2 regions of the Aliivibrio friggae genome follow, and region 2 is predicted to be linked to the other one. Evidence: predicted binding sites of a transcription regulator. Region 2 holds the regulator's gene; the other holds the start of a gene.
What was found. Region 2 encodes MetJ, which represses methionine synthesis genes. Its sites were predicted from a motif close to TTAGACNTNTANANGTCTAA; they were not measured.
Positions count from the first base shown of each region.

Region 1: a site for MetJ is predicted at 7,041-7,060, ahead of metH (methionine synthase). Genes of this name have one in related genera too.

Region 1 is NZ_CM170648.1:343,150-360,223, reverse strand. Features, by position in the region: gene AC2INI_RS01610 (PglL family O-oligosaccharyltransferase) at 1-257, shown strand, start outside; gene AC2INI_RS01605 (pyridoxal-phosphate-dependent aminotransferase family protein) at 307-1,416, opposite strand; lysine riboswitch at 1,632-1,805, shown strand; gene lysC (lysine-sensitive aspartokinase 3) at 1,873-3,225, shown strand; gene metH (methionine synthase) at 3,309-6,989, opposite strand; gene AC2INI_RS01590 (cation:proton antiporter) at 7,171-8,448, shown strand; tRNA gene AC2INI_RS01585 (tRNA-Asp) at 8,923-8,999, opposite strand; rRNA gene rrf (5S ribosomal RNA) at 9,099-9,214, opposite strand; rRNA gene AC2INI_RS01575 (23S ribosomal RNA) at 9,339-12,229, opposite strand; rRNA gene AC2INI_RS01570 (16S ribosomal RNA) at 12,561-14,103, opposite strand; rRNA gene rrf (5S ribosomal RNA) at 14,504-14,619, opposite strand; rRNA gene AC2INI_RS01560 (23S ribosomal RNA) at 14,744-17,074, opposite strand, start outside.
Region 2 is NZ_CM170648.1:2,585,658-2,602,731, forward strand. Features, by position in the region: gene AC2INI_RS11930 (bifunctional aspartate kinase/homoserine dehydrogenase II) at 1-1,683, opposite strand, end outside; gene AC2INI_RS11935 (O-succinylhomoserine (thiol)-lyase) at 1,683-2,849, opposite strand; gene metJ (met regulon transcriptional regulator MetJ) at 3,103-3,423, shown strand; gene AC2INI_RS11945 (alpha-amylase family glycosyl hydrolase) at 3,552-5,561, shown strand; gene AC2INI_RS11950 (carbohydrate porin) at 5,958-7,301, shown strand; gene AC2INI_RS11955 (MalM family protein) at 7,373-8,197, shown strand; gene AC2INI_RS11960 (malic enzyme-like NAD(P)-binding protein) at 8,292-9,539, opposite strand; gene rpmE (50S ribosomal protein L31) at 9,738-9,956, opposite strand; gene priA (primosomal protein N') at 10,195-12,396, shown strand; gene cytR (DNA-binding transcriptional regulator CytR) at 12,590-13,597, shown strand; gene AC2INI_RS11980 (SPOR domain-containing protein) at 13,772-14,347, shown strand; gene hslV (ATP-dependent protease subunit HslV) at 14,538-15,062, shown strand; gene hslU (ATP-dependent protease ATPase subunit HslU) at 15,085-16,419, shown strand; gene AC2INI_RS11995 (OsmC family protein) at 16,506-16,907, opposite strand.

The DNA.
Region 1 (17,074 bases), 710 kb from region 2:
CTATTGGGATCATTAATAAAAAACCAGAATTAATTACACCTTATATAAGCTGGTCAAAAGAGCTTATAAAAACAAAACCAAGACCTGCTTTTTATCAAAACTTAATCATCGCTTATCAAGCTCTTGGGCAAGAACAACATGCAGAAGACATAAGAAGAGAAGCAATTTTCTTATTTCCAAACAATAAATTTGAATCAGTAGAATTAGATGAAAAACTTCGCCAAAATAATTCTGTTTTAAAAGAGAAAAACAAATAAACAATTCATAAAAAACCGCTGATTATTCAGCGGTTTTTTTAGTTAACCCTTAAAGAACATCAGATAAAGCCTTAAGGCAAAGGGCAACATTTTCTTTTTTAGCCGCATAGCCCATTAAACCAATGCGCCATGTTTTCCCCGCTAACTCACCCAGTCCGGCTCCAATTTCTAAATTGTATTCATTCAATAAACGCGACCTAATCGCAGCATCATCAACACCCTCAGGGATATAAACCGCATTCAGTTGCGGTAAGCGAGACGCTTCATCAACAATAAATTGAATACCTAGAACTTCTAACCCTTGTTTTAACTCTTGATGATAGTGAGCATGCCTACTCCATGCTTCTTCTATCCCTTCGCTTTTTAGCATTAATAATGCTTCATGTAAGGCGTATAAACTATTGACTGGTGCAGTATGGTGATAACTTCTTTTTCCTTCACCACTCCAATAGCCTAACACCAAACTTTGATCTAAAAACCAACTCTGTACGGGCGTCTTTCTCGATGTCATCTTCTCAACGGCTTTATTCGAGAACGTCACAGGAGATAAACCAGGTGTACAAGATAAACATTTTTGAGAACCAGAATACACCGCATCCAATTGCCATTCATCCACCAATAATGGAACGCCACCTAATGACGTCACCGCATCCACAATGGTTAGGCATCCATGCTTACGTGCAAGTTCAGAAATAGATCTAGCGTCACTCAATACCCCTGTAGACGTTTCTGCATGCACAAAAGCCACAATAGCAATATCAGGATGCTGTTCTAATGCTTGCTTTACTTTATCTAACGAAACCGGTTCTCCCCACTTATCATCAACAACAATCGCAGTGCCACCACAACGCTCAACATTTTGTCGCATTCGTTCGCCAAAAACACCATTACGGCAAACTAAAACTTTCTCACCAGCTTCAACTAAGTTAACAAAACAAGTTTCCATTCCTGCACTTCCAGGGGCAGATACTGCAATTGTAAACTCGTTTTCTGTTTGAAATGCGTATTTAAGTAACTCTTTAACCTCATCCATCATTTTTATGAATAATGGGTCAAGATGGCCAATCGTAGGTCGGCTTAAAGCTTGTAATACTTGTGGTGAAATATCTGATGGACCAGGCCCCATAAGGGTTCTTCTTGGTGGGATAAAACTTTGCATTATTCACTCCTTGAAATATAGGGTGCACAAAGAATAGACACAAAAATAATTAAACTCAATTAGACGAAGTAATTAGAGTGACTAAACTAGAAAAAATACCATCAAAGCACCTACTTTTACTTTAAAGAGAAGAAATACAAATAAAGTTGTTACCACTTATTGACATTTGAGCCATAAAAAAGCACATTATTAATACGTATTTTGTTCCTTGAAATACATAAAGAAGAGGAGCATTACCTAGGTAGCTTAATTTGTGGAGTCCAAACTCCTAGTCAACTAAGTGAGGGAGAGTAATGCCGAGACGAACTTTATTGGGAAAAATTCGTCGGTCGTTTAGGCTGAATCCTAACGATTGTCACTTATTTTTTAAGTGAAGGGCTTCTAGCAACTATTTATTTCTTGCTATCACCCCTTCACCATTATTTTACACATTGGATGTAGTCGGGAGACAGGAAAGTGAACCCTATTAATGTTGCTAAATTTGGTGGCACTAGCGTTGCCAATTTCGAAGCAATGAGCCGCAGCGCTCATGTTATCGAGCAAAATCAAAAAACTCACCTTGTGGTTATCAGTGCTTGTTCTGGCGTTACTAATTTATTGGTAGAGCTCGCTAACGGTGTACAAGATAACCAAAGAAAAAAAGATATTTTTGAAGAGTTAAAATCAATTCACTTTTCTGTATTAGATCAACTCTCTGATCCTATTTATCCAGAGCAAGCTATTCTTGAAATCCTTGAAGAAATAAAAAAAACGGCCGATGCAGCTTCATTTCAATCAAGTGATAAACTCACTGATCATCTTGTTTCTTGCGGTGAGCTCATGTCAACTCACCTATTTACTCAACTATTAATTGAACGCGGTAACTCTGCCGTCCGCTTTGATATCAGAACCGTTCTTCGCACCGATGCACAATTTGGTAAAGGCGAGCCACAACTTGAAGAAATATCTCAACTAGCTCAAGCTAAACTCGCTCCTCTTTGCCAGAAGCATATTGTCGTTACACAGGGCTTTATTGGGTCTGATAATGAAGGAAATACAACGACATTAGGTCGAGGTGGCAGTGATTATAGTGCGGCATTGATAGCTGAATCTGTAAATGCTTGTGGATTAGAAATTTGGACTGATGTTCCTGGTATTTATACTACCGACCCTCGCATTGCACCTGCTGCATCTCCAATCCCAGAAATTAGCTTTAGTGAAGCTTCAGAGATGGCAAACTATGGTGCTAAAATTTTACACCCATCAACACTATTACCAGCTCTACGTCATCAAATTCCTGTGTTTGTTGGTTCATCAAAAGAACCAGAAAAAGGCGGTACGTGGATAAAACAAAAAGTAGATAGCTCTCCATTGTTTAGAGCGCTAACCTTACGTTGCAATCAAACGATGGTGACATTACATAGTCCAAACATGTTCCATGCTTATGGTTTTCTAGCTGAAGTATTTAAAATTTTAGCTAAATATCAGATTTCAGTCGATTTAATTACAACCTCTGAAGTCAGTGTCGCTCTTACTCTTGATCAAACTAATACCAATGGTAAAGCGCCAGAATTGCCTTTTGAAGCCCAACAAGAATTAGAAAAACTATGCACAGTAGAAATTGAAAACAATCTATGTCTAATTGCTCTTATTGGTAATCAAATGAGTGACTCAAAAGGATATGCTAAGCAAGTGTTTGGAGCTTTAGAAGACTTCAATCTACGTATGATTTGTTACGGAGCAAGCCAGCATAATTTATGTTTCTTGTTGCATGAATCTGAATCCAAACGTGCGGTTCAAGTTCTACATAAAGAGCTATTTGAAAAATAAAAAATTACGTTTAAACCTCTAAACTAAAAAATCCCATTAATTGATTATTAATGGGATTTTTAATTTTTATTATAAAAAAGATATTAGTTTAGATTTGGCCCTAACCACTTTTCAGTTTCTAACATATCCCACCCTTTTCTCTCTGCATAACTCTCCGCTTGATCTTTTTGGATCTGAGCAATAGCAAAATAACGAGAATCTGGGTGTGAGAAATACATACCCGAAACTGATGCCCCTGGCCACATAGCGTAACTAGAAGTCAACGACATTCCTATTGCTTCTTCAACATCCATCAACTCCCACAATGTTCCTTTCTCTGTATGCTCAGGACAAGCTGGGTATCCAGGTGCAGGGCGAATACCTTGATATTTTTCACGGATCAGATCATCATTTGAAAGGTCTTCATCTGGAGAATAACCCCAAATATCTTTACGTACTTCTTTATGCAGATACTCGGCAAACGCTTCAGCTAAACGGTCAGCAACCGCTTGGATCATAATGGCATTATAATCATCACCTTTGGCTTTATAATCATCAGCAAGCTCTCGCTCACCAATACCACCAGTAACAGCAAATCCACCTATCCAATCGGATTTTCCGCTCTTTTTCGGCGCGATATAATCAGATAGACAATAGTTAAACCCTTTTGGCTTTTCTGTTTGTTGGCGTAAGTTATGTAGAACTTTCAATACCTCAGTACGTGATTCATCGGTATACACTTCAATATCATCATCAACACTGTTAGCAGGGAAAAGAGCACACATTCCTCGCGCTTTTAGTAAACCTTCTTTTTCTACACGATCCAACAAATCATTCGCGTCTTTATATAAACGCTTCGCTTCTTCACCCACTTCTTCATGATCTAGAATTACAGGATATTTGCCCATTAAAGACCATGTCATAAAGAAAGGTGTCCAATCAATATATTGGCGTAACGTCGCAACATTCATATCATCAATAATATGCACACCCGGCTTTACAGGTGCAGGAGGCGTGTAGTTTATCCAATCAATATCGACTTTGTTTGCTCGTGCTCTTGCTAGTGAAACAGGTTTCGTTCGTGGTGTTTTACGGCTATGTTGATCGCGCACACGCTCGTAATCTAAATCCAACTTCTCAATAAATGCTGGTTTCAATTCATTAGAAAGCAATGACGTACAAACACCAACCGCACGAGAAGCGTTATTAACATAAACTACAGGTTGAGAGTAGTTTTGCTCAATTTTCACCGCTGTATGCGCTTTAGAAGTCGTTGCCCCACCAATTAAAAGTGGTAAATCAAATCCTTGACGTTCCATCTCTTTAGCGACATGAACCATCTCATCAAGTGATGGCGTTATAAGACCAGAAAGTCCTATAATATCGACATTCTCTTCTTTCGCTACTTTTAGAATTTTCTCACAAGAAACCATCACGCCAAGATCTATGATTTCATAGTTATTACATTGAAGAACAACCCCAACGATATTCTTACCTATATCGTGAACATCACCTTTCACCGTTGCTAATAAGATTTTGCCATTGGTTGAACCGACGTCTTTAGTTGCATTAATAAAAGGTTCTAAATGCGCTACGGCTTGTTTCATCACTCGTGCTGACTTTACTACTTGAGGAAGAAACATTTTCCCTTCACCAAATAGATCACCTACTACGTTCATGCCGTCCATTAAAGGACCTTCGATCACTTCAATAGGACGAGAGGCATTAACTCGAGCTTCTTCAGTATCTTCAACAATGAAATCTGTAATTCCCTTAACTAAAGAATGTTCAAGGCGTTTTTCTACCGACCATGTTCTCCATTCTAAAGCCGATTTATCTTCAACCTTTCCGACCGCTCGTTCTAGATATTCTGTTGCCATATCAAGTAAGCGTTCTGTTGAATCATCACGACGGTTAAGTACGACATCTTCTACCGCTTCGCGTAAATCTTCAGGTACATTATCGTAAATTTCTAATTGGCCTGCATTTACGATACCCATATCCATACCGTTCTTAAAACAGTGATATAAGAACACGGCGTGAATAGCTTCACGTACGTAATTATTACCTCGGAATGAGAATGACACATTAGATACGCCACCTGAAATCATGGCATGGGGAAGCGTTCTTTTTATATCAGCAACGGCTTCAATGAAATCAACAGCGTAGTTGTTATGTTCATCAATCCCTGTTGCAACAGCAAAGATGTTTGGGTCAAAAATAATGTCTTCTGGTGGGAAACCAATTTCATCCACTAAGATGTTATAAGCGTTAGTACATATTTCTATTTTTCGCTCACGCGTATCCGCTTGGCCTACTTCATCAAAAGCCATCACAATTACAGCCGCACCATAGCGACGGATTAGCTTAGCTTGTTGTAAGAATTTTTCTTTACCTTCTTTAAGGGATATTGAGTTTACAATACCCTTACCTTGAATACATTTAAGACCCGCTTCAATTACTTCCCACTTAGAAGAATCAACCATCACCGGTACTTTGGATATCTCTGGCTCTGAAGCACATAGGTTTAAGAATTTAACCATACACGCTTCAGCATCAAGCATGCCTTCATCCATGTTGATATCGATGATTTGAGCGCCGTTTTCTACTTGCTCACGAGCAACACTCAATGCTTCATCATATAACTCTTCTTTAATTAAACGTTTAAAGCGAGCCGAGCCAGTAACATTGGTTCTTTCACCAACGTTTACAAAAAGAGAGTCTTTCTCAATCGTTAATGGCTCTAGACCTGATAAACGACAAGCAACTGGAAGGATTGGTAATTGACGAGGCTTAACACCTTCAACCACTTGTGCCATTTGGCGGATATGTTCAGGGGTCGTGCCACAACAGCCACCGATCAAATTTAAGAAACCACTTTCAGCCCATTCCTTTACATGCTCTGCCATTTCTTCTGGAGAAAGATCATACTCACCGAAGGCATTAGGTAAACCGGCGTTAGGGTGCGCAGACACACTGCATTCTGAAATACGAGATAGCTCACTTACATACTCACGTAACTCATCAGGCCCCAAAGCACAGTTCAAACCAAATGAGATTGGTTTAACATGACGTAAAGCATTATAGAACGCTTCTGTTGTTTGACCTGAAAGCGTACGTCCTGATGCATCAGTTATCGTACCAGAAATCATTACCGGTAATATGATACCCATTTCTTCAAAAACAGATTCGACAGCAAAAGAACAGGCTTTTGCATTCAAGGTATCAAAGATAGTTTCGATAAGGATTAAATCAGAACCACCTTTAATCAAGGCACGAGTTGATTCTGAGTAGGCTTCGACTAATTCATCGAAAGATACATTTCGATAACCAGGGTCATTCACATCCGGAGAAATAGAACACGTTCGGTTCGTCGGGCCTAAAACACCAGCAACATAACGTGGTTTATGAGGCGTTTTTAATGTCCATTCATCTGCTACTTCTCTTGCTAGCCTAGCCGCTTCGAAGTTCATTTCTTCGCTCAGACTTTCCATATCATAGTCAGCCATTGCGATCGTTGTTGAGTTAAAGGTGTTCGTTTCTAGGATATCGGCACCCGCTTCTAAATAAGCGGAATGAATATCTCTGATAATTTGAGGACGAGAAAGCACTAGAAGATCATTGTTACCTTTTAAGTCACAATGCCAATCACTAAAGCGCTCTCCACGATAATCTTGTTCTTCAAACTTATACTCTTGGATCATGGTACCCATACCACCATCAATTAAAAGTATACGTTCCAGAAGCTGCTTTTCTATTTCAGTTTTCTTATTGCTTCCTGCCACGGTACTGCCTCATCCATAATACGTTTCTGTTACAATCCTATCACACATCTAATAGAAATCTAGACGTCCAAAATGTTTTTATTTTCACAAATTCGAAATAAAGTTTGATATTTATCAATTTGAGTGGAAAATGACCTCTATCACATTTTGTTACACAAATAACATATATAGAGGTTAAACAATGTCTGTGTATAACACACTCTGCTTTTTAGCAGCGGCTGCTATGCTAATTGCTTTTTTTAATAGCAAAATAGGAAAGATGCAAACAACAATCGCGATCACCGCAGGTTCAATGATGCTATCGCTTGGGATCATTATCGCTGGTCAAAATGATTGGTTTAACCTTAGAGAAGTGGCTACAGAAACCTTAACAGAGATAAATTTTGAAGATTTTCTATTGAAGGGAATATTAGGCTTCTTATTGTTTGCTGGTGGGTTAGGGATCAAACTTCAAAACCTTAAAGATCAAAAATGGGAAATAACCGTACTTGCATTAGGTGCGACCTTATTCTCAACGTTCTTTATTGGTTTTGCTCTATGGGGTATATGTAATCTAATCGGTATTAATCTTGATTTAATCTACTGCTTACTATTTGGCTCACTTATCTCTCCAACCGATCCTATTGCCGTGCTTGCTATAGTAAAAAAACTGAATGCCCCACAACGTATTTCTACCCAAATCGAAGGTGAATCACTATTCAACGATGGTTTTGGTTTAGTTATTTTCGTTACATTATTTACCATTGCTTTTGGTTCAGAAACACCAACAATTGGTAGTGTAACGGCACTGTTTTTACAGGAAGCTATTGGCGGTATTATCTACGGTTTCCTTCTGGGTTTAATTTTCCATTACCTCATAAGTTCAACTAATGATCATTCAATGGAGTTATTATTAACCATCGGTATCCCTACATCAGGTTATGCTTTTGCTGAAGTTATCCATGTTTCAGGTCCTTTAGCTATGGTTGTATCGGGTATCATGATCGGTAACTGGACCCGTTATATTGGGTTTTCAAAAGAGAGTGAAGATCATTTAGATCATTTCTGGGAACTTGTTGATGAGTTCTTAAATGGCGTGTTATTTCTTCTTATTGGTATGTCGATGCTACTATTCCAATTCCATCAAGAAGATTGGATATTAATGGCTATTTCTATTCCGCTGGTATTAGCAAGTCGTTATTTAAGTGTTTTCGTCTCGTACATTGGTTTTAAACGATTCAGAACTTATAATCCATTATCCGTTAATATCTTAACGTGGGGTGGTCTTAGAGGAGGATTGGCTTTAGCGATGGCTCTGGCTATCCCATCGGGCATTATCATCATCCCAGATAAGAATATAGATGTAAGAGAAATCATCCTCGTCATGACTTATTCTGTTGTTGTTTTCTCTATTTTGGTTCAAGGCTCTACCATTACAACAATGATTGAAAAAGCAAAGAAATTAGAAAAAGATACTTAATCTTTTTCGTCATATATTACTTAATGGAGATGCATCTTATGTATCTCCATTTTTTATATCACTAATAACACCCATTAATCTGATTCCCTCATACCTTATTAAGTATTGGTACTATTTAGCTTAAACTTATTTCCTCTATCGTTGACAGGACTTTCTAGCCTCTCTGTAGCGATATACTCCACTCGTAACTTACCGTTAAGATCCCCAATAGAAAGCCTAATCAACTGAACTGCTACTTCGCAGTGTCTATTCTGCATTATTTTACTTTTAGATAGACGTAAATAGTGGCGGAGTGGACGGGACTTTCTATTAACCTTGAGAGCGGCACGTCCCCTGGAGTGACTGGCCGCTAAGCTCTCCAATAGAAAGCCTAACCAACTAAACTATCATTCCGCAGTATCTATTCCGCATCATTTTACTTTTAGATAGACGTAAAAAAGCCCTAATCTTTCGATTAGGGCTTTCTTGGTATAGTGGCGGAGTGGACGGGACTCGAACCCGCGACCCCCGGCGTGACAGGCCGGTATTCTAACCAACTGAACTACCACTCCGCAGTGTCTATTCAGCATAATGCTATTACTTAAATAAAACATAATATGTTTTATTTTATTTTTATCTTTATCTTTAAAAAAGATAAAAACTAAATTCAAGCCTGGCGATGTCCTACTCTCACATGGGGAAACCCCAAACTACCATCGGCGCTATTACGTTTCACTTCTGAGTTCGGCATGGGATCAGGTGGGTCCATAACGCTATGGTCGCCAAGCAAATTCTTTCTATCTACCTCAATAAGAGATAAATAATAATCTGGAAAGCTGTGTATGCGTTCTTAATCACATTCAATACGTTTCTTGCAACTTCAAATCCGTTCAAAACCCCTTGGGTGTTGTATGGTTAAGCCTCACGGGCAATTAGTACAGGTTAGCTCAATGCCTCGCAGCACTTACACACCCTGCCTATCAACGTCGTAGTCTTCAACAACCCTTTAGGATACTTAAAGTATCAGGGATGACTCATCTCAAGGCTCGCTTCACGCTTAGATGCTTTCAGCGTTTATCGATCCCGAACTTAGCTACCGGGCAATGCTACTGGCGTAACAACCCGAACACCAGAGGTTCGTCCACTCCGGTCCTCTCGTACTAGGAGCAGCCCCTTTCAATCATCCAACGCCCACGGCAGATAGGGACCGAACTGTCTCACGACGTTCTAAACCCAGCTCGCGTACCACTTTAAATGGCGAACAGCCATACCCTTGGGACCGACTTCAGCCCCAGGATGTGATGAGCCGACATCGAGGTGCCAAACACCGCCGTCGATATGAACTCTTGGGCGGTATCAGCCTGTTATCCCCGGAGTACCTTTTATCCGTTGAGCGATGGCCCTTCCATTCAGAACCACCGGATCACTATGACCTGCTTTCGCACCTGCTCGAATTGTCATTCTCGCAGTCAAGCGGGCTTATGCCATTGCACTAACCACACGATGTCCAACCGTGTTTAGCCCACCTTCGTGCTCCTCCGTTACTCTTTGGGAGGAGACCGCCCCAGTCAAACTACCCACCAGGCACTGTCCGCAATCCCGATAAGGGACCAACGTTAGAACATCAAGCATACAAGGGTGGTATTTCAAGATTGCCTCCACCAATACTAGCGTACTGGTTTCAAAGGCTCCCACCTATCCTACACATGTAGGGTCAATGTTCAGTGCCAAGCTGTAGTAAAGGTTCACGGGGTCTTTCCGTCTAGCCGCGGGTACACTGCATCTTCACAGCGATTTCAATTTCACTGAGTCTCGGGTGGAGACAGCGTGGCCATCATTACGCCATTCGTGCAGGTCGGAACTTACCCGACAAGGAATTTCGCTACCTTAGGACCGTTATAGTTACGGCCGCCGTTTACTTGGGCTTCGATCAAGAGCTTCGACCGAAGTCTAACCCCATCAATTAACCTTCAAGCACCGGGCAGGCGTCACACCGTATACGTCATCTTACGATTTAGCACAGTGCTATGTTTTTAATAAACAGTTGCAGCCACCTGGTATCTGCGACTCCCGGCAGCTTAGAGAGCAAGTCTCATCACCGCTAGGAGCGTACCTTCTCCCGAAGTTACGGTACCATTTTGCCTAGTTCCTTCACCCGAGTTCTCTCAAGCGCCTTAGTATTCTCTACTCGACCACCTGTGTCGGTTTGGGGTACGATTCCTTATAATCTGAAGCTTAGAGGCTTTTCCTGGAAGTATGGCATCAATAGCTTCACACCCGTAGGTGCTCGACATCGTGTCTCAGCCTAACAAGAGTCCGGATTTACCTAAACTCTTAGCCTACGCACTTGAACTTGGACGACCGTCGCCAAGCCTACCTAGCCTTCTCCGTCCCCCCATCGCAATTATAAGAAGTACGGGAATATTAACCCGTTTCCCATCGACTACGCTTTTCAGCCTCGCCTTAGGGGTCGACTTACCCTGCCCCGATTAACGTTGGACAGGAACCCTTGGTCTTCCGGCGAGGGGGTTTTTCACCCCCTTTATCGTTACTCATGTCAGCATTCGCACTTCTGATACCTCCAGCAGCCCTTACAGACCACCTTCAACGGCTTACAGAACGCTCCCCTACCCAGCACAATAAATTGTACTGCCGCAGCTTCGGTGTATAGCTTAGCCCCGTTACATCTTCCGCGCAGGCCGACTCGACCAGTGAGCTATTACGCTTTCTTTAAATGATGGCTGCTTCTAAGCCAACATCCTGGCTGTCTGAGCCTTCCCACATCGTTTCCCACTTAGCTATAACTTTGGGACCTTAGCTGGCGGTCTGGGTTGTTTCCCTCTCCACGACGGACGTTAGCACCCGCCGTGTGTCTCCCGGATAGTACTTACTGGTATTCGGAGTTTGCAAAGGGTTGGTAAGTCGGGATGACCCCCTAGCCTTAACAGTGCTCTACCCCCAGTAGTATTCGTCCGAGGCTCTACCTAAATAGATTTCGGGGAGAACCAGCTATCTCCAAGTTTGATTGGCCTTTCACCCCTAGCCACAAGTCATCCGCTAATTTTTCAACATTAGTCGGTTCGGTCCTCCAGTTGATGTTACTCAACCTTCAACCTGCCCATGGCTAGATCACTTGGTTTCGGGTCTATATCCAGAGACTGAACGCCCAGTTAAGACTCGGTTTCCCTACGGCTCCCCTAAACGGTTAACCTTGCCACTGAATATAAGTCGCTGACCCATTATACAAAAGGTACGCAGTCACATAACAAGTATGCTCCTACTGCTTGTACGTACACGGTTTCAGGTTCTATTTCACTCCCCTCACAGGGGTTCTTTTCGCCTTTCCCTCACGGTACTGGTTCACTATCGGTCAGTCAGTAGTATTTAGCCTTGGAGGATGGTCCCCCCATATTCAGACAGGATATCACGTGTCCCGCCTTACTCGTTTTCACTGATGATGAGATGTCGGTTACAGGGCTATCACCTTGTATCGCGGCACTTTCCAGAGCCTTCACCTGTCTCATTAAAAGCTTAAGGGCTAACCCAATTTCGCTCGCCGCTACTTTCGGGATCTCGGTTGATTTCTCTTCCTCGGGGTACTTAGATGTTTCAGTTCTCCCGGTTTGCCTCGCTGCGCTATGTATTCACGCAGCGATACTAGCTTATGCTAGTGGGTTTCCCCATTCAGAAATCGTAGACTCAAATGGTTTTTACTACCTAATCTACGCTTATCGCAAGTTAATACGTCTTTCATCGCCTCTGACTGCCAAGGCATCCACCGTGTACGCTTAGTCACTTAACCATACAACCCCAAGAGGTTTCGTATGGCATAAACAACCAAGGTTGAACTCGTCATTGCGAGTTCTGGTTTTTCGCCGGATTCAAAATACAAGAACACTTGAATGTGTTTTTAATTTGTTTATCTAAAAGATAAACAAAAGATATTAAGAACTTTTAAATTTTGATTTATCTAACTCGTAAGTCAGTTAAATCAGTCAGCTTTCCAAATTGTTAAAGAGCTTAAAGCAAAAAGCTTTAATCAATAATCGAAATCATTAATTAAAGCTCTGTCACTTCAACTTATTAAAACCTAATCAATCTGTGTGAACACTCATAAATCGCAATCTATCGTTTAAGGAGGTGATCCAGCCCCAGGTTCCCCTAGGGCTACCTTGTTACGACTTCACCCCAGTCATGAACCACAAAGTGGTGAGCGTCCTCCCGAAGGTTAAACTACCCACTTCTTTTGCAGCCCACTCCCATGGTGTGACGGGCGGTGTGTACAAGGCCCGGGAACGTATTCACCGTGACATTCTGATTCACGATTACTAGCGATTCCGACTTCACGGAGTCGAGTTGCAGACTCCGATCCGGACTACGACGCACTTTTTGGGATTTGCTCACTATCGCTAGCTTGCAGCCCTCTGTATGCGCCATTGTAGCACGTGTGTAGCCCTACTCGTAAGGGCCATGATGACTTGACGTCGTCCCCACCTTCCTCCGGTTTATCACCGGCAGTCTCCCTGGAGTTCCCACCATTACGTGCTGGCAAACAAGGATAAGGGTTGCGCTCGTTGCGGGACTTAACCCAACATTTCACAACACGAGCTGACGACAGCCATGCAGCACCTGTCTCACAGTTCCCGAAGGCACAAGTCCATCTCTGGTCTCTTCTGTGGATGTCAAGAGTAGGTAAGGTTCTTCGCGTTGCATCGAATTAAACCACATGCTCCACCGCTTGTGCGGGCCCCCGTCAATTCATTTGAGTTTTAATCTTGCGACCGTACTCCCCAGGCGGTCTACTTAACGCGTTAGCTCCGAAAGCCACGGCTCAAGGCCACAACCTCCAAGTAGACATCGTTTACGGCGTGGACTACCAGGGTATCTAATCCTGTTTGCTCCCCACGCTTTCGCATCTGAGTGTCAGTGTCTGTCCAGGGGGCCGCCTTCGCCACTGGTATTCCTTCAGATCTCTACGCATTTCACCGCTACACCTGAAATTCTACCCCCCTCTACAGCACTCTAGTTCACCAGTTTCAAATGCGGTTCCGAGGTTGAGCCCCGGGCTTTCACATCTGACTTAATGAACCACCTGCATGCGCTTTACGCCCAGTAATTCCGATTAACGCTCGCACCCTCCGTATTACCGCGGCTGCTGGCACGGAGTTAGCCGGTGCTTCTTCTGTCGCTAACGTCAAGATATGCAGCTATTAACTACACACCCTTCCTCACGACTGAAAGTACTTTACAACCCGAAGGCCTTCTTCATACACGCGGCATGGCTGCATCAGGCTTTCGCCCATTGTGCAATATTCCCCACTGCTGCCTCCCGTAGGAGTCTGGACCGTGTCTCAGTTCCAGTGTGGCTGATCATCCTCTCAGACCAGCTAGAGATCGTCGCCTTGGTGAGCTCTTACCCCACCAACTAGCTAATCTCACCTGGGCTAATCTTGACGCGAGAGGTCCGAAGATCCCCCTCTTTGGTCCGAAGACATTATGCGGTATTAGCTATCGTTTCCAATAGTTATCCCCCACATCAAGGCATATTCCCAGGCATTACTCACCCGTCCGCCGCTCGTCAGCAAATTAGCAAGCTAATTTCTGTTACCGCTCGACTTGCATGTGTTAGGCCTGCCGCCAGCGTTCAATCTGAGCCATGATCAAACTCTTCAATTAAAGTTTTTTGGTTTGTTTCAGCAGAAACAAAACCGGCTCAATGATTAATACTGATTGTTACATAAAAGTAATTTTGTGTAGTCACTCAGTTCATTGATTATTTTTGTTTGAATTCACTTCGAAAAGTAAAAGCAAACTAGTGATTATCAACTCACAAGTGCCCACACAGATTGATTTGGTTAAATTGTTAAAGAGCTTGTCTTTCAACCACTTAGCGTTACCGCTTCGTCGCTTCAGGCTGCGTATAATACGCTTTCTGATTTGAAAGTCAAGATAATATTTTCAACTTTTTCATTTATTTATGAAAGACTTAAAAACGTTATGTTGACTTGGCTCACAGTGACAAACTGGGAGCGAAATAAAAGCCCGTTCTATTGAACGGGCACTTATTCAAATTCAAGCCTGGCGATGTCCTACTCTCACATGGGGAAACCCCACACTACCATCGGCGCTATTACGTTTCACTTCTGAGTTCGGCATGGGATCAGGTGGGTCCATAACGCTATGGTCGCCAAGCAAATTCTTTCTATCTACCTCAATAAGAGATAAATAATAATCTGGAAAGCTGTGTATGCGTTCTTAATCACATTCAATACGTTTCTTGCAACTTCAAATCCGTTCAAAACCCCTTGGGTGTTGTATGGTTAAGCCTCACGGGCAATTAGTACAGGTTAGCTCAATGCCTCGCAGCACTTACACACCCTGCCTATCAACGTCGTAGTCTTCAACAACCCTTTAGGATACTTAAAGTATCAGGGATGACTCATCTCAAGGCTCGCTTCACGCTTAGATGCTTTCAGCGTTTATCGATCCCGAACTTAGCTACCGGGCAATGCTACTGGCGTAACAACCCGAACACCAGAGGTTCGTCCACTCCGGTCCTCTCGTACTAGGAGCAGCCCCTTTCAATCATCCAACGCCCACGGCAGATAGGGACCGAACTGTCTCACGACGTTCTAAACCCAGCTCGCGTACCACTTTAAATGGCGAACAGCCATACCCTTGGGACCGACTTCAGCCCCAGGATGTGATGAGCCGACATCGAGGTGCCAAACACCGCCGTCGATATGAACTCTTGGGCGGTATCAGCCTGTTATCCCCGGAGTACCTTTTATCCGTTGAGCGATGGCCCTTCCATTCAGAACCACCGGATCACTATGACCTGCTTTCGCACCTGCTCGAATTGTCATTCTCGCAGTCAAGCGGGCTTATGCCATTGCACTAACCACACGATGTCCAACCGTGTTTAGCCCACCTTCGTGCTCCTCCGTTACTCTTTGGGAGGAGACCGCCCCAGTCAAACTACCCACCAGGCACTGTCCGCAATCCCGATAAGGGACCAACGTTAGAACATCAAGCATACAAGGGTGGTATTTCAAGATTGCCTCCACCAATACTAGCGTACTGGTTTCAAAGGCTCCCACCTATCCTACACATGTAGGGTCAATGTTCAGTGCCAAGCTGTAGTAAAGGTTCACGGGGTCTTTCCGTCTAGCCGCGGGTACACTGCATCTTCACAGCGATTTCAATTTCACTGAGTCTCGGGTGGAGACAGCGTGGCCATCATTACGCCATTCGTGCAGGTCGGAACTTACCCGACAAGGAATTTCGCTACCTTAGGACCGTTATAGTTACGGCCGCCGTTTACTTGGGCTTCGATCAAGAGCTTCGACCGAAGTCTAACCCCATCAATTAACCTTCAAGCACCGGGCAGGCGTCACACCGTATACGTCATCTTACGATTTAGCACAGTGCTATGTTTTTAATAAACAGTTGCAGCCACCTGGTATCTGCGACTCCCGGCAGCTTAGAGAGCAAGTCTCATCACCGCTAGGAGCGTACCTTCTCCCGAAGTTACGGTACCATTTTGCCTAGTTCCTTCACCCGAGTTCTCTCAAGCGCCTTAGTATTCTCTACTCGACCACCTGTGTCGGTTTGGGGTACGATTCCTTATAATCTGAAGCTTAGAGGCTTTTCCTGGAAGTATGGCATCAATAGCTTCACACCCGTAGGTGCTCGACATCGTGTCTCAGCCTAACAAGAGTCCGGATTTACCTAAACTCTTAGCCTACGCACTTGAACTTGGACGACCGTCGCCAAGCCTACCTAGCCTTCTCCGTCCCCCCATCGCAATTATAAGAAGTACGGGAATATTAACCCGTTTCCCATCGACTACGCTTTTCAGCCTCGCCTTAGGGGTCGACTTACCCTGCCCCGATTAACGTTGGACAGGAACCCTTGGTCTTCCGGCGAGGGGGTTTTTCACCCCCTTTATCGTTACTCATGTCAGCATTCGCACTTCTGATACCTCCAGCAGCCCTTACAGACCACCTTCAACGGCTTACAGAACGCTCCCCTACCCAGCACAATAAATTGTACTGCCGCAGCTTCGGTGTATAGCTTAGCCCCGTTACATCTTCCGCGCAGGCCGACTCGACCAGTGAGCTATTACGCTTTCTTTAAATGATGGCTGCTTCTAAGCCAACATCCTGGCTGTCTGAGCCTTCCCACATCGTTTCCCACTTAGCTATAACTTTGGGACCTTAGCTGGCGGTCTGGGTTGTTTCCCTCTCCACGACGGACGTTAGCACCCGCCGTGTGTCTCCCGGATAGTACTTACTGGTATTCGGAGTTTGCAAAGGGTTGGTAAGTCGGGATGACCCCCTAGCCTTAACAGTGCTCTACCCCCAGTAGTATTCGTCCGAGGCTCTACCTAAATAGATTTCGGGGAGAACCAGCTATCTCCAAGTTTGATTGGCCTTTCACCCCTAGCCACAAGTCATCCGCTAATTTTTCAACATTAGTCGGTTCGGTCCTCCAGTTGATGTTACTCAACCTTCAACCTGCCCATGGCTAGATCACTTGGTTTCGGGTCTATATCCAGAGACTGAACGCCCAGTTAAGACTCGGTTTCCCTACGGCTCCCCTAAACGGTTAACCTTGCCACTGAATATAAGTCGCTGACCCATTA
Region 2 (17,074 bases):
AATCCCCTGCTCTGCAATTTTCGTATATTGTTGTGACAGCTCGGCACTTGCGGTGACATCAAGCACGACAACATCATCGTAGCCTTGAACTAATCCAAGCTTTTCTATCCAATCAAAATTCTGATATGAAATCGCTTCATCATCAAATTTTTCAACTACTGACGTTGAATCTAGTCCATCAAAATCTAACCAATGACGATGACGGTCAATGACACCAACAAGTGAAAACTGCATACCATGACGTTTTTCAAGGTTACGTTTTTGCTCAGTAAAAAGAGACAGCCATTGAGAGCCAATATTGCCATGCCCACACAATACAAGCGCAACACGTTTTTGAGCTTGGAATAAGTGAGTATGGATATCATTAATTACTGGCGTCGTATCCACTTTACGTAATATCGCAACCAAACTTAAACCAGATTCAGATTCACACACAAACTCTAATGGGCAGTTCTTTAATTGATGGTAAAAACCATGACTATGAATCGCATTACTCGTCACGCCAGCACCAACCGCCGCAATCATCGAGTAGCCTTCTTTAAGCTTGATTTCAGCATGAACCGCAGAGTTCTGTAACACCTCTAATGCTTCATGAACGACTTCTGAGGTATAAGTAAGTAATAGCGTAAACTGATCAGCCTGCGCTTCTAATGCCAAAGGTTGAAGTTGAGAACGAGTAAGAAGAGAAAGTACCTCTTGTTTCGCACGTTCAAAATCTTGTCCACGACCAAAACCTAATTGGATCAAATACACATCTTCTAATGAGGTAACAATTTTTGCACCACGACCAGAAGCCAATACACGTTCAATACGAGTCGAGCCAGATTCTGGCTGGTAACTACAACGTAAGCTTAAATCCAATGCACTTTGAGCAACAGGTTGCAGGGTTCGGCTGTGTAATACTGGTGCTGCTAATCGAGCCAACTCACTCGCTTCATCTAAACGAAGCAAAGGCAATAAGCAAGCATCTGCCACTTTTCTAGGATCGGCACTAAATACCCCAGCGACATCACTCCAAATAGTAACGCGAGAGACTTCAGCTAATGCCCCGATCATGGTCGCTGAATAGTCAGAGCCATTACGACCAAGTAGAACGGTTTCTCCTTTTTGATCGCGAGCCATAAAGCCGGTGATCACGATTCGTCCATGAGGATGCTGAGCCATTTGCTCTTTAAATAGTGGCCACGACAGTGAACGATCTACTTCAGGTTGAGCAGCTCGCTCCGCACGTAAAAAAGTTCGAGAATCGAGTGGCGCTGCCTGTAAATCTATTTGATTTAAATACGCAGAAAGCAGTCGAGATGACCATACCTCACCATGCCCAAGAACATCAGCCTGTTGAACTTCAGTTAATGGCGCGTGCAATTGACCAATAGCAATCAGTTCTTTATGCAGTAGTTCAAGTAATGGCTCCGCATTTTCAGCGCTAAGTAATTCTGAAATCAGCTCTTGTTGGTACTTTCGTAAAGACTCCAAGACTTCATGTGCTAATCGGCCATCTTTTAATAAACCATCAAACCATTCTAAAATTCGGTTTGTGGTGTTGCCCGCAGCAGACACGACAACCAGATCATGCTCGCTTGAGTATTCTTTTAAAATAGTCGCGACACGGCGATAGCATTCTGGATCGGCAAGGCTGCTACCACCAAACTTATGTAATTGACGTGGTACTAATCCTGTCATTACTTCACCTCTGCAGCGATAACGAAGGCTTGTTTCAGATCCGCGATAAGATCACGGCTGTCTTCTAATCCAACCGAAATACGTAGCAGTGTTGGAACTAAACCCGCTTCGGCTTGTGCTTCATCTGACATTGCTCGGTGAGTCATAGTACCTGGATGCGCAATCAAACTTTCTACACCACCAAGAGATTCTGCTAAAGAGAAATATTTTAGCTCTTTCACAAACACTTTCAGCTGTTCTAGTGATCCATTTAGCTCAAAACTTAACATCGCACCAAAGCCTGCTTGCTGACGCTTTGCAATCTCATGTCCTGGATGTTCAGGTAAACTTGGGTGATAAATTGTTCCTACTAAAGCTTCTTCTTGAAGGCACTTAAGCACCTCCATTGCATTCTCTTCATGTACTCGCATACGAGCACTAAGGGTACGAATTCCACGTAAGGTTAAGTAGCTATCAAAAGCCGTTCCCGTCGCACCAATACAGTTTCCCCACCACGCAAGATCATCTGCGTGTTCTTGTGTTTTAGCGATTAATACACCGCCAACTACATCTGAATGACCGTTAATGTATTTGGTTGTCGAATGAAGGACAAAGTCAGCACCTAAAGTTAGAGGTTGCTGTAATACAGGAGAAAGGAAGGTATTGTCGACAGCGACTAAAGCGCCGACTTTTGCAGCTTTTTGACAAATCTCAGCAATATCAACCACTCGAACTAATGGATTAGAAGGGGTCTCTAATAGAATAAGCTTTGGCTTTTTAGCAATCGCAGCATCAAGTGCGTCGGTATCAGATTGGTCGACAAATAGAGTTTTGAAGTCACCTTTATTAGCACGAGTATTAAATAAACGATACGTACCGCCATAACAGTCATGAGGCGCAACAATAAGATCATCTGGGCCAAGCAGAGCTGAAACCATTAGATTAAGTGCTGAAGTTCCGCAGTTTGTAACAACCGCACCAGCACCACACTCTAAATCAGATAAAGTGGTTTCTAATTGAGTTCGGGTTGGGTTACCTGAGCGAGCATAATCGTATTTTGGTACATCACCAAATTCAGGGAAGCTGTAGTTAGTTGATAAGTAGATAGGAGGTACAACCGCATTGTGTTGTGAGTCAGTCTCAATACCGGTACGAACAGCAATAGTTGCAGGTTTTCTCTCGCTCATAATTTCCCTTCCAAACTGCTAGGCAGTGGTCTGATACCAATCACCTTAATGAGATATAAAGCGGTAATTTTCTACTCATCTATCTCAGATGACTGATATAATCTAATCCATAAGTTATATTCTTCTACTTTACCATCACAAAATGAGACGTCAATACTTCTAGACGTCTATATATCTTTGCTTATAGCCGTAAATATCGCTAGAATTAGCCTATCGTATTTTAAACAACAATAATCCAGAACGAAGGTGAACAATGGCTGATTGGAATGGTGACTATTTAAGTCCTTATGCCGAACACGGTAAGAAAAGCGAACAAGTAAAAAAAATTACTGTTTCTATTCCAACAAAGGTACTACAAATCCTTACTGATGAACGTACGCGTCGCCAAGTAAGTAACCTACGTCACGCAACGAACAGCGAATTATTATGTGAAGCATTCCTTCATGCTTACACTGGCCAACCTTTACCAACAGATGAAGACTTACGTAAAGATCGCCCAGATGATATTCCAGCAGAAGCAAAGGCCTTAATGACTGCAATGGGTATTGAGTTCGAAGCATTTGATGAAGAGTAAATAACTTTCATCTCCACCTCCTACCTCCTCCTTATTTTTTATAAATCAGGAGGATTACATTTCTACTTGCTTAATAAATAATCACAGTACCCTACTATAATTATAAAGGACTTACTGTGAAAAATAACATGGCAAAAACAGCGATAGCACTCGCTATTACCTCTCTATTGAGCGCCTGTACCTCAACCTCAGAAACAGCACAAATAACCTCAACTTATCAATGTAATCCTCAAATGATGGAAGAAAGTAATCATTTACGCATCTATCAAATCATGGTGGAAAGCTTTGTTGATGGTGATAACAGCATTGGTCATGGCACAGGTTACGGCCCGAGTCATCATAATGGTGATCTACAAGGGATCATTGATTCATTAGATTATATTCAATCATTAGGCATGAACGCCATTTGGATGACACCTATTTTTGAATCCGCACCAATTGAGGGCCAAGAGCATTGGGCTGATAAACTAGATGCTACTGGCTATTTCGCGACTGATTTCTTCAAAATTGATCCTCGCTTTGGCACATTAGAAAAAGCAAAAGAATTAGTAGAAGAAGCACATAAACGCGGAATGTATGTCTTATTTGATGGTGTATTTGGTCACCATAAAGAAGGCCTAATTAAGCCATCACCATCAGGCTTACTACCGAGTGGGAGTAATAATCCTGTTGATTACCCTGAGAGCGAAGATTTTTACTCTGAAGTAGCTGCATATTGGATCACTGAATTAAATATTGATGGTTGGCGACTAGATCAAGCTTACCAAGTACCTACTGAATCTTGGATAAACATTAGAAAAGCCGTTGATACCGCATCACAAAATACGACGTATATTAATAATAAAGGCGAACAAGTTAACCCGCTCGGTTACATGGTGGCTGAGATCTGGAATAACGAAAACTACATTACAGAAACCGGATACGGAGAGGAGAACAATCCAGCTCTTTGTTCGGCATTTGATTTTCCCTTACGCTTTCGTATTACCGAGACCTTCGCCGTCAATGAGAGTGGAATAGGAAATAAAGGAGGTGATTGGCTTAACGAGGGAATGCAAATGCATGAACTCTACCCTTCACACGCAACTCCAAATCTAATGCTAGGTAACCATGATGTGGTTCGCTTTGGTGATTTATTACAACGTGGTGATATTGCAGAACCAAGTGACAATAATTATTGGTTACGTCACAAAGCAGCCCTTTCATTTCAAGCAGCTTATAGCGGTCCTATCACTCTTTATTACGGAGATGAAATTGGCGATCAAGTTGATGGTTTCTCTAACAAAGAAAATAAAGATACCTGTGCTATTAAAGGATTATGTGATGATCATATCGCTCGCTCATCCGCCAAAATTGATGGCCTTACCGCAACACTAACACCTGACCAACTTAAGCTAAAAACCTACGTCTCAAAGCTAATGACTTTACGTATTGAAAACCCTGCATTATCGGAAGGCGTCAGAACCAATATTATCGCTAATAAGGCGGTATATGTAGATCATAAGCAAGCAGAAAATAATACGATTCTATTCATGGTTAGCACTCAAGAGCAAAGCCAAACGCTTTATCTTGAAGCTGAACAGATAGGATCAAAAGGTAATTTAGTCGATTTATTAACAAGCCAAATATTTAGCCCTAACGAAGGTGTATATACAATTCCTCTATCTAACTTTGAAAGCCGATTTTTAAAGATAGAAAAACCAAACTCTATCGGTCCTAAAGCAACAGTAAAAGAAATTGCTCTGTATGGTAGTGGTTTTATGGCCCAATGTGATAATCCGACAATACCCACCACTAACGCTCCAATCAAAGACACTCTATATCTTGTAGGTGATTTCTCAGATTCTCGCTGGGGTCATAAAGAACCTAGAGCCTATCAATACAAAGGGAACGACACCTATCAAGTTGTGATAAACGAAAAACGAGGCTCTTATAAAATGCAATACGCAACAAGAGATTGGGGAGCTCAATATACTGCTGAGGGATTATCTCCAAAATTAGGCCAATTGAATGCATTAATTAACGGTGGCTACGGCCAAGATACTGCGATCTATCTTCCTGAAGATGGTAACTATGTATGGAGTTTAAAGTTTACCCCTCAAGGAGAACCAAAATCGATGATGATTTCGAAGTGTAAATAAATGAATATAAACTGAACTACTTCTAGCTAATGAGGTCTATCATTAGCTAGATCACATTTCTGATTATTTCCTATTTTCTTTATTCCCTCCATTTTTACATTAATTCCTATTTTGAAATATCTTCGCACGTGAGCATTATCTCATTTATGCTCTGAATACATCCTACCAAGTGTGATTATTATCAACAGAAGACCTATAGCTAATTTTTCTCATCCCTAACTCTACGCCCTCTCTTTTATAAAAAGAGGAGGAGTTAAATATCGTGATTTATTTTTAATCTGTCTCTCGTTCAATAACGACGACGATGTTTACTTTTCTTCCCTACACTGCCTTAGTTGAGTAAACATTTTCAAATCAAAATATCCTTTAAAAAGGAAATAGGATTTTAAGATGAAAATGAATAAATACACATTACTTGCTGCCGCTGTTTCTACAGCATTACTTTCTGGTGCTGCATTTGCTGAAACAGAAGTTGCTTTAGATGTAATTTCTGGTGATGAAGCCGCACCTAAAGTTGAAAAAGTAAATGGAACGGATGTATTAACAGATGGTTGGGAAGTACACGGTTACGGCTCTTTTAATTATCGACTACAAGATGGTGAAACGGTTAATTCTGAATTTGGTAAAACCAATTATCATTCTGCTGGTACTTCAGGAAAAAGCACTAACCAAGTTGAATTCGTATTAAAAAAACATACAGAACATCAAAACGGTGTTTGGTCTGATTTTGTTTTAAGAACTGAGTATGGTAATGGTAATTCTTTCGCTTACAGTTCAGAAGGTTCACAAAAAAAGAATGACCAAGCACAACTTGAAGTAAAAGAAGCATTTGTTGAAATTGGTGGCTTATCTTATTTAGGTGACGACACATCAATTTGGAGTGGTCATCGTTATTTAAATCGTTCAGCGGGCCTTTTATCAGGTGAATTTTGGAACCAAACATCTGGTTTAGGTGCAGGTATACAATCTAAACTCGCAGGTCATACAACAGGATTTGCTGTTGTTTCTGCAGATATGAATGATGAAATAAATAATGATGTAAATAATGACCGTCAAACTGTTACATCTTATAACCTATACTACTATGGGGTTGAAGCGCTAGGTGGTAGCTTTAACTTCGATTTAAAATTCATGAGCCAAGCTAACCAAACTGGTGGTGAAGCTGAAACTGGAGTTGGTGGTGCAATTACATATAACCGTGATTTTTACGGTTTCGATGGTTGGTCTCAGACAGGTTTAGCATATGGGCAAGGTGTGGCAGCTAATAGAGGTGTAAACTTTGGTTCATGGAGTGGTGATGGTACATTTACTGATGACTCAAATAGCCTTTTCTTCACATCATATGGTGTAGCTAACCTTTCTAAAAACTGGCAATTAGGTACTGAATTTACCTATTGGGCTACAGAGGAAATATATGGCCAAGATGATTTTACTCGAATCATGTTTGCTGCTCGTCCATCGTATAAGATTAATGATAACCTACGTTTTGAAATGACCGGTAGTGTTTCTTCGGAAACACTAGCTGATGGACAATCTTGGGGTCGCCAAGATGATAATATGTACTACATGGCAGAAGTGGCATTACCATTTACAGTCAATGCCGACTACTTTGGTCGTCCACAAATTAAACCATATGTAACCTATTATCACACTGAAGATGAAAGTGCAGGTGGTTTAGAGTTGAATGGTAACGACGGTAGCGAATTTGTTGTTGGTATTCACACTGAAATTTGGTTCTAATTGCTTTAAAATTAAAGGCAGCCATATCGGCTGCCTTTTTGCGTTTATTTATCGAATCATGGAGAGTCTTGATGAACACCAAAAAATTATTACTTAGCTTACTTGTCGGGCTTTCTGTAACCGCGTGTACTTCAACTAAAGTCATTCAAGAACCAATAGTTCCAATTGCTTCCTCTGAAGTATGTTGCTCTGATTTTTCACAATTTCCATGGATACAACTTAGCAACACGGAAGAGTTCGACTTTCAATTAGATACTGATTCTCCTATTGGTCATTTCTCTGATGGAAATAGCTATTTTAATGCTTTTAAATTATCAGAACGTTCAGGAAAAGTGCAATTACGTCTGTCTAGTTTAATGATCAACGACTCGGTAGTTGCTCCGAAGCTAATTGCTCTTGATGACCAATTCAAAATTGTTAGTACGACAAATTTAGACCAATTTGACATTAAAACGTCTGATGCTTTTACTCGTACTCAATTTCAATTAAATTTTGACCTTGATGCTACAAAAACACCTTATTTTATTATTTATTCATCGGAAGCTTATTTAGGCCAATCAATAAAAATAAAGCACCCAGCAAGGGTCAGAGCTGAAGAACTAGGTGAAGCAATGCCAATGGTGACCGATCCGACTTATAAATATGAGCGTTTTGGAAAGCTAAAATTATCAGTAAAAACACTGTCTCTACAGGCGTATAAAGTACCAGAAAAACAAGTAAAACCTATTACTGCCTTAGCTCAACCAGAAACTCAAACATTTTATCAAAATGCCATTATTGAAGCTGTAAATACAAATAATATCACCAAAGCTCTTGCCTTATTAGAAGAGGCTAAAGCATTAGGAATTAAAAACGCTGAAACTGTTTTTGTTAACGCATTAGAGAGTAAAAAATAATTATTACTTTTTAACGAACCCCCAACAAAAAGGCTTCCTCATCAAACGATGTAGGAAGCCTTTTTTATGCTTACAAGAAAGACAAAAGCGACTTTTACGCTTCCATGTAGTTCTCTGGCATTTCAATACGTGCTACGCCTGAATCAACGGCTGCTTGTGCTACTGCTTTAGCAACGCGAGGAAGTAGACGAGGATCCATTGGTTTAGGAATGATGTAACCTTTACCAAACTCTAGCGCATCAACCCCTGCGGCTTTTAATACTTCAGCAGGTACAGGCTCTTTTGTTAACTGACGAATCGCTTCAACTGCAGCTAACTTCATCTCATCGTTAATCACGCTTGCACGAACATCTAATGCACCACGGAAAATGAATGGGAAACAAAGCACATTGTTTACTTGGTTTGGATAATCTGAACGCCCCGTACCCATGATTAAATCATCACGAACCTCATGAGCAAGTTCAGGTTTAATTTCTGGATCAGGGTTTGAACATGCAAATACAACGGGCTTGTCTGCCATTAATTTTAACGCTTCAGGTGGTAATAGGTTTGGACCTGATACCCCTAAGAATAAATCTGCACCTTCAATAACATCTTCAAGCGTGCGCTTATCCGTGTTATTAGCAAAACGTTGTTTGTATTCATTAATATCATCACGACGAGTGTGAATTACGCCTTTACGATCCAACATGTAGATCTTCTCACGCATTGCACCACACTTGATCAATTGCTCCATACACGCAACTGCAGCAGCGCCAGCACCAAGACAAACGATGATCGCATCTTCTAATTTTTTACCTTGTAGTTCAATCGCATTCAGCATGCCCGCCGCTGTTACAATCGCGGTGCCATGTTGATCATCATGGAATACAGGTACATCACAACGCTCAATCAGGCGACGTTCAATCTCAAAACAATCAGGTGCTTTGATATCTTCTAAGTTGATACCACCAAAAGTATCTGCGATGTTCGCAACCGTATCAACAAACTCATCGATAGTGCGGTGTTTTACTTCGATATCAATAGAATCCAAACCAGCAAAGCGTTTGAAAAGTAATGATTTACCTTCCATAACAGGTTTTGAAGCCAAAGGACCTAAGTTACCTAAACCAAGAATAGCAGTGCCGTTTGAGATAACTGCAACCATGTTGCCTTTTGATGTGTACTTATAAACATCGTCTGGATTCTTTGCGATTTCACGTACTGGTTCAGCAACGCCTGGGCTATACGCCAAAGCTAGATCTTCTGCAGTATTTGCAGGCTTCGTCAGTGCTATTTCAATTTTACCCGGAGTTGGATAAGCGTGATAATGGAGAGCTTGTTCGCGAAAGTCGTCAGACATGATGTTTTCCTGAATGCTAATAATTATAAGAGGATTGTTTCAAAACAGTGAATTATATAATAGTTGATCTAGTTCAAACTTCATAGTCTTGGCATACACATCGTACCAACAAGAATGAGGGATAAAATGGTCAAACGCTGTTTTACAGGCATAAAAAAAGGAGCCCTATAGGACTCCTCTTTTATCGGAAATTGGTAATTATTTCTTAGAACCAATTGCACCGAAACGTTTGTTGAAACGATCAACACGGCCGCCAGTATCTACGATACGTTGCTTACCAGTGTAGAACGGGTGACATTCGCCACATACGTCTAGGTGGATTGTGTCTTTGCCTAGCGCAGATTTGAATTCAAATTCGTTGCCGCAAGAACAAGTAGCTTGAACAGCTTTGTATTCTGGGTGGATACCTACTTTCATGGGGAAAACCTTATAGTTTAGGCCGTGTCGCCATCCGAATCTAAGCCGAACACCACACGTAGTTTAACAAAAATAGTAAGCGTAAACAGATTACACCTACTTAAGGTCGCGTATAATAATGAATCCTGAACGATCAATCAACTAATCTGTTACTTTTTTCACCGATTATTTTACTCCGTTGCGATATTCTTATCTAAGAGTAGACTATTCCCTATCTTATTCCTTACTGATGTTAGCCATGCCGTATTCAATCGCCCACATTGCACTGCCTGTTCCTCTTGACCGCACCTTTGATTATTTAATCAAACCGGGTCAAACACCTGCCATTGGCGGTCGTGTAAAGGTGCCTTTTGGTCGTCAACGTTTGATTGGCATCGTTGTGAAGCTCAGTAATGAATCTGAATTTTCTCGTGAAAAATTAAAAGGCATTGCTGCGGTACTTGATAACAGTTCATTGTGGCCTCCTCATCTTTATAAGCTACTTAATTGGAGCAGTACCTATTATCAATATCCTTTAGGGGAGACCTTAGCTAACGCAATGCCTGCATGGTTACGTAAAGGCCGAGAAGCCAGTTTTTCCGCATTAAAAGCATGGCAAGTCACTGAGCTAGGCAAAAACCAAGATCTCAATAAACTGACTCGTGCCCCTAAGCAAGCTAAAGCTCTCAATTTAGTGCGCCATCAACAATGCAGCCATGAACAAATGCTTGAGGAAGAAATTACCCCTGCCACGTTAAAAGCGGTAGCAGATAAAGGTTGGATAGAAGAGATCTCTCTTGCTCCAAAACCGAGTTATTGGCAGCGCAATGTTGAAGTTACCCAAGAGAAACCACAACTCAATGAAGAACAAGCCATTGCGATTGCAACCGTCAATGCAAGTCCTGAATTCGGCTGTTACTTATTAGATGGCGTAACAGGTTCAGGAAAAACCGAAGTTTATTTGCAATTATTAGAGCCCATTCTAAAAGCAGGTCGCCAAGCTCTGGTTTTGGTTCCTGAAATTGGCTTAACCCCACAAACGATTAATCGCTTTAAACGTCGCTTCAATGTTCCTGTCGATGTAATTCACTCAGGTCTAAATGACACTGAACGCTTAAATTCATGGTTGGCAGCACGAGACAATCACGCTGGCATTATCATAGGCACTCGCTCAGCCCTTTTCACTCCATTTAATGATCTTGGTATTATCATTGTGGATGAAGAGCACGATGCTTCTTATAAGCAACAAGACAGTATGAGATATCACGCTCGTGACTTAGCCGTAATGCGTGCCAATTTAGATAACATCCCTATTATTTTAGGTTCAGCAACGCCTGCGCTAGAGACGTTACACAACGCTAAAGTTGGAAAATATCATCACTTAACACTAACGAAACGTGCAGGTACGGCAATTCCAGCTCGTCATGGAGTATTAGACGTAAAAGGCCTGTATTTAAATAGTGGATTATCTGCACCCTTGATCGCTCAAATGAGAAAACACTTATCTGAAGGCAATCAGGTCATGCTGTTTTTAAACCGTCGAGGCTTCTCTCCTGCCTTAATGTGCCACGAATGTGGTTGGATGGCAGAATGTAAACGTTGCGATGCTTTCTACACCTTCCACCAGCACAGTAGCGAGATCCGTTGTCACCATTGCGGCTCACAACAGCCAATTATGCATCAATGCGGTGGATGTGGCTCAACTCAGTTAATCTCAGTTGGTGTCGGCACAGAGCAACTTGAAACTCAGTTAATGAACTTATTTCCTGAGTACAAGACGGTACGCATTGATAGAGACAGTACTCGTCGAAAAGGCAGCCTAGAGAATTATTTAGAAGCGATCAAAAATAATGAATATCAAATTCTGATTGGCACTCAAATGTTAGCTAAAGGCCACCACTTTCCTAATGTTACTTTGGTAGGGCTAATTGATGTCGATAGCTCGCTATTTAGTAGTGATTTTCGAGCACCAGAACGCCTAGCTCAGTTATTTATTCAAGTGGCAGGCCGTGCTGGACGTGCGAGTAAGCCAGGGGAAGTGATTTTACAGACCCACCACCCTGAACACTCCCTATTACAGAGCTTATTACATCAAGGCTATGGGCACTTTGCTGAGTATGCTTTACAAGAGCGTAAATTTGCACAATTGCCACCTTACACCCATTTGTCTCTGTTTAGAGCAGAATCAAATAACAATGAAAATGTAGAACAGTTTCTACGCCAAGTGCGTGATATTTTAGAAAGTCACCCACAGTTTCATGATGCAACTCCTGTACTCGGTCCCATTCCAGCACCTTTAGCACGACGCGCTGGAAAATACCGTTGGCAACTGCTTTTTCAAGCTCCGAATAGAACCGTTATGCAATCCATGTTACGTGGTGCAAAAACAGCGATTGAATTGCTTCCTCTCGCAAAAAAAATTCGCTGGACGCTAGATATAGAGCCACAAGACCTTAGTTAATTTAAGGAATTACATGGCGATTGTTTTTGCACAAAAAGAAAACAATCGGCCTTCATGTGAGTCAAGTCACAATATAGATGTAACTTTTGTTAAATCACCCGTATTTAAATCTTTATTTTGCACATAAAATATCTCTTAAAATAATTAGGCAATCGTTTACTTTAGATTTAATTTTAGTTGGGAGAGGAATATTATGGCGACAATGAAGGATGTTGCTTTATCGGCAGGTGTATCAACAGCTACCGTATCACGAGCGTTAATGACTCCAGAGAAGGTTTCACTATCGACCCGTAAGCGCGTTGATGATGCCATTTCAGAAACGGGATATTCTCCAACGACATTAACACGTACGTTGCGCCGTAATGAATCAAAAACAATTGTGACTATTGTTCCTGATATTTGTGACCCTTACTTCAGTGACATCTTACGAGGTATTGAAGACGCCGCAGTAGAGAATGGTTATGTCATTTTAGTTGGCGACAGCAGCCAACAACAAAAACGTGAGCAGTCTTTTGTAAATCTTGTTTACACTAAGCAAGTGGATGGAATGGTATTGCTAGGTTCCGATCTTCCTTTTAATGCCAGTCGTCAAGAACAAAAGAACTTACCTCCTCTTGTAATGGCATGTGAATATGCACCAGAACTCGAACTGCCAACCGTACATATCGATAACCTCACTGCCGCATTTGAAGCCGTAAACTACCTAACCAAATTAGGTCACAAACGAGTGGCTGAATTATCAGGCCCTGAAAGCTCTTCGTTATGTCAGTTTAGACATCAAGGTTACCAACAAGCCTTACGCCGCGCAGGTATCGCAATGAATAATGCCTATATTCATTATGGTAACTTTACTTTTGAAGCAGGCGCTGCAGCAATAACTCAACTACTCTCTCTCTCTTCACCACCAACGGCTGTTTTTTGTCACAATGACATCATGGCTATTGGCGCAATTCAAAAAGCAAAACAGATGGGCTTTCGTGTTCCACAAGATATTTCAATTATGGGTTTTGATGATATTGAATTCTCACAATACTGCGATCCGCCATTAACCACTATTTCGCAGCCTCGCTATGAAATTGGTCGTCAATCCATGCTCATGCTACTAGAGCTATTAAAAGGCAATGATGTTCGTTCAGGCTCGCGATTATTAGAATCATCTTTAGTTGTCAGAGAGAGTACCGCACCACCAAAAAATCGTTAAACTTAAGATTAAAACGATAGATAATGAGAATGATTCATTAGAAATGGTTCTTTAAAGTAATCTATTTGTCTAAATAGTGACTTTTTGCGTACTTTTTTACACAAGTACTGGTATGAGTTCATACAACTGATTACCATGAACTACTCTCTTTAAAATCTAGTAAAGTAAAGAACTGTGGCTAATAAAGATTACGTAAAACGTGGACGCTCTCCTAAGAAAGCGACAAAAAAAACAACCAAGAAAAAAGGCGCTAAGCAACCTGTATCGACAGGTTCAACGCCATGGAAAGCCGTGGCTGTTGCAGGCCTCTTAGTTGCTGTTTTTGGCTATGCACTTTACTTTTTAAACGACGCTCCAACACCAGAGAAAAAAACAACGGTAACGGAAGTCGCTCCAGTAAAAACGAAAAAGAAAACCAATAGTGAAGATATCCCTCCAATGCCAGAAGAGCAATGGAGCTATATGGATGAACTGCCAAATAAAGAAATTGAAGTCGTACAAAAAGATCTGAAAGTCTCAGAGATCCCTTACATTATGCAATGTGGTGCCTATAAATCGAGCTCGCAAGCTGAAGAACGTAAAATGGATATCGCTTTTCAGGGTTTAAGCTCAACGGTACGAAAAAAATCAGGAAGCAGCTGGTATCGTGTCGTTCTTGGCCCATACAAATTTAAACGTGATGCAGAAAAAGATCGCCATAAATTACAACGCGCTAAAATTGAGCCTTGTGCAATTTGGAAAGATCAATAATCACGTAGCATAAGAACAGCGATTAAAATCGCCAATAGCATCACACATTTAAAAAGGAGCGCATTGAGTGCTCCTTTTTTCTATCCATTCAACTTGAAAACCCTTCCCCTTCCCCCCATTACAGTAGTAATAATCATGAAGATGGTGCCATGCTTTAATTAATGACATTATCGAATAAGAGGTTTTACTCGTGACTACAATTGTTTCTGTACGCCGTGAAGGCAAAGTCGTGGTTGCTGGCGATGGCCAAGCATCTCAAGGTGATATGATCGCCAAAGGTAACGTTAAAAAAGTACGTCGCCTATACAATGATTCAGTACTTGTTGGCTTTGCAGGCAGCACTGCCGATGCCTTTATTCTGTTCGACCTGTGTGAACGTAAATTAGAAATGCACCAAGGCAACCTAACTAAAGCTGCGGTTGAGTTAGCAAAAGAGTGGCGCAGTGACCGTACTCTACGTCGTCTTGAAGCAATGTTAATCGTTGCTGATAAAACGACCTCTTTAATCATCAGTGGTACAGGTGATTTAATCAATGCTGATAATGATCTATTAACTATTGGTTCTGGTGGTTACTTTGCTCGCTCTGCAGCGACGGCATTACTAGAAAACACCGATTTAGATGCTCGTGAAATTGCCACAAAAGCACTGACTATTGCTGGCGATATTGACGTCTACACTAACCATAATCATACCGTTGAAGAACTGAACGTTTAACGACAAATAATAAGGAATACCCATGTCTGAGATGACTCCTCGTGAAATTGTACACGAATTAGATAGCCATATTATTGGTCAAGATAAAGCAAAGCGTTCAGTGGCAATCGCATTGCGTAACCGCTGGCGTCGTATGCAACTTAACCCTGAGCTTCGCTCTGAAGTAACGCCTAAAAATATTTTGATGATAGGTCCAACAGGTGTTGGTAAAACTGAAATTGCCCGCCGTTTAGCTAAATTAGCAAACGCGCCATTCATTAAAGTTGAAGCGACTAAGTTCACCGAAGTTGGCTATGTTGGCAAAGAAGTTGATAGCATCATTCGTGACTTAACTGATGTGGCAATGAAAATGACCCATCAACAAGCGGTAGAAAAAGTAAAATTCCGCGCTGAAGAGCAAGCAGAAGATCGCATCCTTGATATTTTATTACCACCAGCACGCGATGCATGGGGTAAAAATGAAGAAGGTGATAATAACTCTGGCACTCGCCAATCTTTCCGTAAGAAATTACGTGAAGGCAAACTAGACGACAAAGAAATTGAAGTTGATGTTGCAGCCCCTCAAGTTGGCGTAGAGATCATGGCTCCTCCTGGTATGGAAGAGATGACAAACCAACTTCAAGGCATGTTCCAGAATCTTTCTGGCGGCGACACCACTAAAAAGCGCAAAATGAAGATTAAAGATGCGCTTAAAGCACTGACTGAAGAAGAAGGTGTGAAGCTGGTTAATCCTGAAGAGCTAAAAGAACAAGCCATCTTCAATGTTGAAAACCATGGCATTGTCTTTATCGATGAAATTGATAAGATCTGTAAAGGCTCAAACTCTCAGTCTGGTGATGTTTCCCGTGAAGGTGTACAACGTGATTTACTTCCGTTAGTTGAAGGTAGCACAGTAAGTACTAAACACGGCATGGTAAAAACAGACCACATGCTATTTATCACATCGGGTGCTTTCCAAATGGCAAAACCATCTGATTTAATCCCAGAACTACAAGGTCGTTTACCGATCCGAGTTGAGCTTGAAGCACTTACAGCTAATGACTTTAAACGTATTCTAACAGAGCCAAATGCATCGTTAACAGAGCAATACATTGCTTTATTGGCGACAGAGAATGTGAATGTTGAATTTACTGAAGATGGGATTAGCCGTATTGCTGAATCTGCATTCCAAGTGAACGAAAGCACAGAAAATATTGGTGCTCGTCGTCTGCATACCGTGATGGAGCGTCTGATGGAAGAGATCTCTTATGACGCATCAGAAAAAGACGGTGAAAGCCTTGTGGTTGATGCAGATTATGTCACTTTGCGTTTAGGTAAATTAGTTGCAGATGAAGATTTAAGCCGCTTTATCCTGTAATAAATAATTATCACACCAAAAATAAAGCCTTACTCTATAAAATGAGTAAGGCTTTTTCTTGATTGTCATTTAATCAAAAATAGCGATTAAGCTAAAATCTCCCAAGAATGTGTCATTTCAATGCCTTCCCCCAGCATTAGACACACAGAACAATATTTTTGTAATGAATCCGCAGTCACCTTCTCAACAACTGCCTTATCAAGATCATGACCTGATACTTCGAAGTGAATATTTACATGAGTAAATATTTTTGGTGCCGTTGCTCTGCGCTCACTTGATACTTTTGCGATGCAAGCTGTGACTGCTTGATCTGCTGATTTCAAACCATCAACAACATCAACTGAACTGCAGCCACCCGCAGCCATTAGCACTAATTCCATTGGGCTTGGTGCCTTTTCTCCACCATTACCATCCATTACAACAGAGTGACCAGATTGAGATTGACCTAAGAAAGTAAATCCATCAATCCATTTAACTTCAGCGTTCATAAAAGCCTCTTTACTATATAAAAGGAAAACTCGTGATCCATTTCACGAAATTGTGCCCTTGGTCGCACATTTCATACGATCAAAGTCAAGAAATCAACGGCGAAACAGGGTATGATTTTATCAATTATCTCAACGAACATGCAGCCTTGTTCCGATAACCATATTGT